2 regions of the Paraburkholderia sp. BL17N1 genome follow, and region 2 is predicted to be linked to the other one. Evidence: riboswitches for the same ligand, from Rfam matches in the RefSeq annotation. Region 2 holds a riboswitch; the other holds the start of a gene.
What was found. A riboswitch is a leader RNA that binds a small molecule or an ion and turns the genes downstream of it on or off. The one in region 2 is predicted to bind cobalamin.
Positions count from the first base shown of each region.

Region 1: another riboswitch for cobalamin. It lies ahead of cobA (uroporphyrinogen-III C-methyltransferase); the one in region 2 lies ahead of B0G82_RS01750 (TonB-dependent receptor).

Region 1 is NZ_RBIW01000002.1:3,133,797-3,137,202, reverse strand. Features, by position in the region: gene cobO (cob(I)yrinic acid a,c-diamide adenosyltransferase) at 1-442, opposite strand, end outside; gene B0G82_RS33985 (cobalamin biosynthesis protein) at 439-903, opposite strand; gene cobA (uroporphyrinogen-III C-methyltransferase) at 900-1,676, opposite strand; cobalamin riboswitch at 1,915-2,166, opposite strand; cobalamin riboswitch at 2,235-2,528, shown strand; gene cobW (cobalamin biosynthesis protein CobW) at 2,718-3,406, shown strand, end outside.
Region 2 is NZ_RBIW01000001.1:391,997-395,402, forward strand. Features, by position in the region: gene B0G82_RS01750 (TonB-dependent receptor) at 1-1,621, opposite strand, end outside; cobalamin riboswitch at 1,712-1,983, opposite strand; gene B0G82_RS01755 (ATPase) at 2,192-2,548, shown strand; gene B0G82_RS01760 (cell division protein ZapA) at 2,545-2,859, shown strand; RNA gene ssrS (6S RNA) at 2,993-3,174, shown strand; gene B0G82_RS01770 (EVE domain-containing protein) at 3,282-3,406, shown strand, end outside.

The DNA.
Region 1 (3,406 bases), on a different contig from region 2:
ACAGGACTTCGTCGAGCGGCAGGTATTCGTACTTGAGCACCGTGTTCAGCTCGTCGAGGATCACCATCTGGTACTCGCCGCTTTCGATCATGCGACGCGCTTCGTCCCAGCCTTTGCGCGCGGTCGCGATATCGGCGTCGCGGTTCTGCGTGTTCCAGGTGTAGCCGTCGCCCATCGTGACGAAATCGCAGTTGGCGATCGCGCCGAGAAAGTCGCGCTCCGACGTGTGCAACGCGCCCTTGATGAACTGCACCACGCCGAGACGCATGCCGTGGCCGAGCACACGCACGGCCATGCCGAACGCAGCGGTGGTTTTGCCTTTGCCGGTGCCGGTGTTGACGATCAGCAGGCCTTTTTCGACGGTGGCGTTGGCCTGTTTTTTCTCGTGGCCTTCGCGGCGGCGCTCGGTCATGCGTTGATGCGATTCGGGGTCGGTCTTCATGGCAGGTCCTGTTGCTGTGTGTCGTTGTCTGGGTGTTCGGCGTGAGCGGTGGTTGAGGCGATCGCCACGGTGACGCCGGCATAAACGGTTTTGCGCACGAGGAGCGTGGCGCGAGGCGCATGGCCTATGACGGATTCACCGAGCCCGGCTGCGACGTCGGCCGTCGCGCCAAGCAGCGCGCACGGCTCGCAGACGCCGTCCACGCCGAGGTGCTCGCGCGCTGCCGCCGAAGGCACCGCGACGTGCATCGCCGCAATCTGTTCAAGGCTGAAGAGTGTCAGCGGCAGCGCATGACTCGCGCAGAATTCGAGGAGGCCCACCTCGTGGGCTTTGATGTCGAGCGAGGCGACGGTACGGATTTCGTCGAACGAATGCGCGCCGAGCGCGCCGCGCACCGCGGCTTCGATCTGCTCAGCCGAGCTGTGCAAACGACAACCGATGCCGACGCTCAGCGTTTTCATCGCGTATCCGTCCCGTCCGCGAGCGGCGTTGCAGCGCGTTCCGCATGCGCCGCCTCACGCGCCAATGCGAGCGACGCCACCCCGCCGATCACCACGATCGCCGGCGACCCAAGTCCGGCACGCGCAACGGTGTCGGCAAATTCACCGAGCCGCGCTAGCGCATGGCGTTGCTCGGGACGCGTGGCCGATTCGATCGCCGCGCACGGCGTGTCGACGCTCATGCCGGCCGCGAGCAGCGCGCCGACGATATCGTTGAGCCGCCGCATGCCCATGTAGATCACAAGCGTCATGCGCGTGGCCACGAGTGCGGCCCAGTCGGGCTCGCCGCTGCCCGCGCCGTGCCCGGTGACGAACACGACGCCCTGCGCGTGATCGCGATGCGTGACTGGAATCCCGATCGCCGCGGGCGCCGCGATTCCCGCCGTGATGCCGTTGACGACTTCCACCTCGATACCGGCCGCGTGCAGCGCCTGTTGTTCCTCGCCGCCACGGCCGAACACGAACGGGTCGCCGCCTTTCAAACGCGCGACGCTGCGCCCGGCCCGCACATGTTCGAGCATCTGCGCGACGATGTCTTCCTGCGGTGTCGACGGATGACCGCCGCGTTTACCCACGTAGACGATCAGTGCGTCAGCGCGCGCGAACTGCAGCACTTCAGGATTCACCAGATCGTCGACCAGCACCACGTCGGCTTGCGCCAATGCACGGGTGGCCTTGATGGTCATGAGTTCGACGTCGCCGGGGCCGGCGCCGATCAGCCAGGCGCGGGTCATCGCGGCGTGCACGGCGGGCGCCATGTCGTGACAAGCGGGAAAGGGTAAAGCGCGAAGGGTCGCCAGACGGCGGACGTTGGGGTCATGCAGTGCTACGGATTCAGGCATGGCGCAATGCGTGGTTCGTAGCGAGTTTCACACGAAACTCGCCTACGCGGACACTCTGCGTCGTGCTTTAGCGCCTTCGCATCCGTCCCTCGCGGATTCCGGCGGCCGGCGGCGCGATGTTGCCCTGAGGTTCGCCGCCTCCGCGTCTGGCCGGTATCCGGGCTGGCGGCCTCACGCGCTTTGCCTTCCCGTCCGCATTCGCTGGAAATTGCCGGACAGTGGCTTAAAAAAACGCATGCGCGGCGCAAGTCGATTCAACATCGCGCCGCAGGTCGCTTACCGTTGCGGGGACAGCACAGGTTAAGCGCATGGCGCGCTGCCTGTTTCCCGTTTAACTGCACACGCGAATGCATGTGCGGGCACCAAACGCGCGCATACGATAGCACATGGCGCCCCGTCCGATAAGCGCTTGCGGCCTGGGGTTTCCTTGACGGCACCGGGCCGCGGGCCTACACTCGCACGCACTTTGGTGCTCGTGTGCGCGCTCGTGCGCATGCAGTTAAACGGGAAACAGGGTGCCCACCTGCCATGGATCGGGCCAACCTGTGCTGCCCCCGCAACGGTAAGCGAAATGTGGTGCTAACTGCCGTGTCAAACGCAGTCGGTTAGCGCCGCGGAGCCGGCTTCGATGTCCACGCGCAAGGCCGCGTCGGCATATCACCACTGGGCGAGAAATCACTCGTCCGGGAAGGGGAAGCGGCGCTTTCGCCAGCCCGGATACCGGCCAGATAACGAAGGACGAACGCCGCGGGGATGCGGCGCTGCGTTCATGACTCATTCCCGCTTTCTGTTTTTCTGTTGTCGCGGCAACGCCGACTTTCGTCCCCGTGTTTTGTTATGGTCGCGGCTGGCCGGGCGTGTGCTCCGTTTGCCTCGGCATGCGCTGAAAAACACGCCGGCGTGCACGTGCAACTCCTACGGATGGACCTCACGATGCAAACTCAAATGCGCAAGATCCCCGTCACCATCGTCACGGGCTTTCTCGGCAGCGGCAAGACCACGCTGCTGCGGCATATTCTTCAGCATGCGGGCGGCAAGCGCATCGCGGTGATCGTCAACGAATTCGGCGAACTCGGTATCGACGGGGAAATCCTCAAGGGTTGCGGCATCGGTTGCGATGAAAACGGCGTCGAGACCGAAGGCCAACTGTATGAACTGGCGAACGGCTGCTTGTGCTGCACCGTGCAGGAAGAGTTTTTCCCTGTGATGGAAAAGCTCGTGGAGCGCCGCGAGCAGATCGATCACGTGCTGATCGAGACGTCGGGTCTGGCGTTGCCGAAGCCCTTGGTGCAGGCGTTCAACTGGCCGCAGATCAAGAACAGCTTCACCGTGGATGCCGTGGTCACCGTGGTCGACGGCCCGGCCGCCGCGAGCGGCCAGTTCGCGGATAATCCGGTTGCCGTGGATGCGCAGCGCAAGGCCGATCCGAATCTCGATCACGAGTCGCCGCTGCACGAACTGTTCGAAGACCAGTTGTCGGCGGCCGATCTGGTGATTCTGAACAAAACGGACTTGCTCGACGACGCGCAGCAAAGCGCGGTCGAAGTTTCGATCCGCGAGGAAATTCCGCCGCAAGTGAAGATCGTTCGCACACACATGGGCCAGCTCGATCTGCATACATT
Region 2 (3,406 bases):
GGTCGGCATCGTTGTCGAGGTCGACGGGATTTTGCAGCGTCAGCGACGCGCGCACGTCCGTCTTGCCGACATGGCCGCTCCACGATCCTTCGATGCCCTGCACCTTCGCATGGCCGACGTTCTCGGCCAGATAGATGCCGGGCGTCACCTGCTCGTAGTTAATCAGATTCGAATAGCGCGTCTGGAATGCGGAAAGGCGCATCACGCCGAGCGCATTCGATGCGTACTGCAGCGCGGCTTCGATCGAATGGCTGCGCTCCGGCTGGATCGCCGGATTGCCGCTGATCGGATAGTACAGATCGTCAAAGCTCGGCGCGCGAAACGAATCCGAATAGCTTGCGGTCACCTTCCAATGGCCGGTGATGTCGAAACCGTAGCCGAGATAGTAACTGTTCGCTCCGCCGAAATCGGAATACTGGTCGCGCCGCACGTTGGCCTGAAACTGGTTGCGCCCGAAGCGTCCCGTATAGCCGACGAAGCCCGAATCCACATGACGGTCCGGCGCCGCGAACGTGTCCGAATCGAGGCTTTGATCGAGATGCTCATAGCCGACCTGCAGTTTCTGCTGCGCGGCCAGCGCGAAATCGTTCTGCCATGTGTACTGGCGATTGTCTGTATCGAAGCGGCCGTTGTACACCCCGTTGGTGTTCGACACGCTGCGGTCGTCGCCTTCTGCGACGATGAAGTGCGTGGTCCACCAGTCGGTCAGCTTGCCGTTCGCGAACACCGAGACCTGGCGCACCTTGCTATACAGGTTGTTCAGATCGGTCGGCACGCCGTACGCGTTGTCGTAGCTGTTGTTGCCATTCGACTGCAAGTAGCTGGCGCCGGCGTCCCATTTGTCGTTGAACTTGTGGCGCAGCGAAGCCGAGATACTCTCGTTCAGATAGCCGTTCGCGTTCGGATTGGCGCTGGGCGCCTCCTTCGTATTCAGCGACGAGAAGCCGTCGTCCTTCGAACGCGCGAGCGAAATGCTGAAGGTCGTGTTGCCGTCCTTGTCCAATGCACCGTTCACGCCCGCCTGCTGCGTCTGCGTGTGATAGCTGCCGTAGCCGAGCGAAAAATTGAAACGCGGCGGGTGATCGCCGCCGTTTTTCGTGAACACCTGCACCACACCGCCGATCGCGCCCGAGCCGTACAACGCCGACACGTTGCCGTTCACCACCTCCACGTGATCGATCTGGTCGAGTGGGATCTGCGCGAGTTGCGACGCACCCAGACTCACCGAATCGACGCGCACGCCGTCGATCAGCAGCAGCGATTGCGTCGACGACGCGCCGCGCAAAAAGAGGCTCGTCGTCGAACCGGGGCCACCTGTGCGCGAGATTTGCGCGCCGGGCGCGAGTTGCAGGAGGCCGGGCAAATCGGTCGCGGTGGTGTCGGCGATATCCTGCTGATCGAACAGCGAGGTCTGCGGGATCGTGTCGGCGAGCGCTTGCGGCGCGCGATCCGCGGTCACCACCACGGGCGACAGCACCGCCGAAGAGGACACCGAACTCGAAGAATCCGCCGACGGAGACGAAGCAGATGAAGCAGAAGATGAAGACGCGACTTGCGCGTGCACGACGATCGGCAGGCTCGCAAAGGCGAGCAGCACCGCGCGGGCGAAGGGGGACAGCATGGGGTGAACGTCCTGTGGATAGCGTGCGCGGCCCGCTTCCCCGCAGGCCGATGCGTAACGAGGCGCCCGCGTATTTAACATTTTCGCGCGGGACGTGCCTCTCCCTCTGGCCGGTATCCGGGCTGGCGACGCATCGATCCCGCCTTCCCACGCGAGACGCGCAGTGGCACACTCGCGAGTTGAACTTCCAGCTCGCGAGCGGGATCGACTTGCATGACGAATGCGGTCGCTTACCGTTGCGGGGGCAGCGCAGGTTGGCGCGTTTAGCTGAATCCAGATGAACCGCGCGCCCTGCTTCCCGTTTAACTGCGTGGGCCGTTGAAAAAAAGCCGCACGCGGGCACCAGAGTGCGGGCAGTTTAGGAGCGGCCTCGGAGTCCGTCAAGAATGGTGAGATCGCAGGCCATGTGTTCTGTTAAGTGCAGGCTCTTGTCCGACGCGTGAGTACTTTTTCATCATATGGTCGATAAAAAGCCTGCACAAAGCGATGTTGTTACGTCTCGAAACGAGACAATTGTCGGAACCTGCGACATTCCGCGCTAAAATGCGATGTCTTTAGAGGACGCAGCAGATGCTCACCGAACTCGAAACACTTTCACAAAATATCGGCAAGCTGATCGCGATCAGCCAGCGCCACAATGAGGCGCGACTCGCGCTCGAAGAGCAACTCGCGCAATCGCGCGCCGACGCCGAAGCCACGCGCACGGAACTTGCAATGCTGCGCGAGGAACGTAACGCGCTGCAGGCGGAACGCGACGCGCTTTCGGCGAAGATCGACGACGCACAAGTGCGCCTGAACGCGATCCTCGAGAAGCTGCCGCGTGCGCGCGCGCACAGTGAGCCGGACAACCAGCTCGATCTGCTCGAGCCGGCTCAGCAAGTAGCCGAAGCCGGGAGCGACGTGACCCGCCACGGAGAAAATGCATGACCACCAAGCAGATCGAAGTATCGATTCTCGGCGTGCCCTATCGCCTCGCCTGCTCGCCGCAAACGGAAGCGGCGCTGCTCGAAGCGGTTGCACGCGTCGACGCCGAAATGTCGAAGATCCGCAATAACAGCAACGTGCGCGGCACGGATCGCATTGCCGTCATGGCTGCGCTGTCGCTGGCATCGGAACTGCTTAGACTGCAATCGAGCGTGAGACACGGAGAAGCATTTCCCGCTGAAGAAATCCGGCGTACAATGCATCAAATGAACGAACAACTAGGTACTGTGATTGAGCAGTACAGCGTGCAATAAGGTACATGTGTTATCGTGCTGCCGGTCCTGAGATCGGCGGCGGATTCAAACGGAATGTGTGAGCACAAGGTGTGCAAGATTCAGCAAACGTTTGAGTTCAATCGGTAGTTCGTTTTTCAGCTTCATCGGTTTAGCTTCCCTGCCTGGTTCGCCAAGGTCATATATTCCTTGAACCAATGCCATGTGCACGGTTGCGGAAATTTGTAGCACGGGTGTGCGCGTCACTCTGTCTGATGTACCCGAAGTGTTGCTAACTGCGACCAATTCTGAACCCCCGGTTCAGGATGCCGGCCTAGCGGCTAAGGCGGGGACCTTATTTAGAACGGCATCGGACTTCGGTTCGGTGCCGTTTTTCTTTGGGCGCTGTTTTTTGTTGGCCGATTTCTTCCGCATCTTCAACCCCTTAACGTTCAATTCGATTCATGCGCTACTGGCTAATGAAGTCCGAACCGGACGAAGCAAGCATCGACCATCTCGCCAAGGCACCGCATCGCACATTGCCGTGGACCGGCGTGCGCAACTATCAGGCGCGCAATTTCATGCGCGA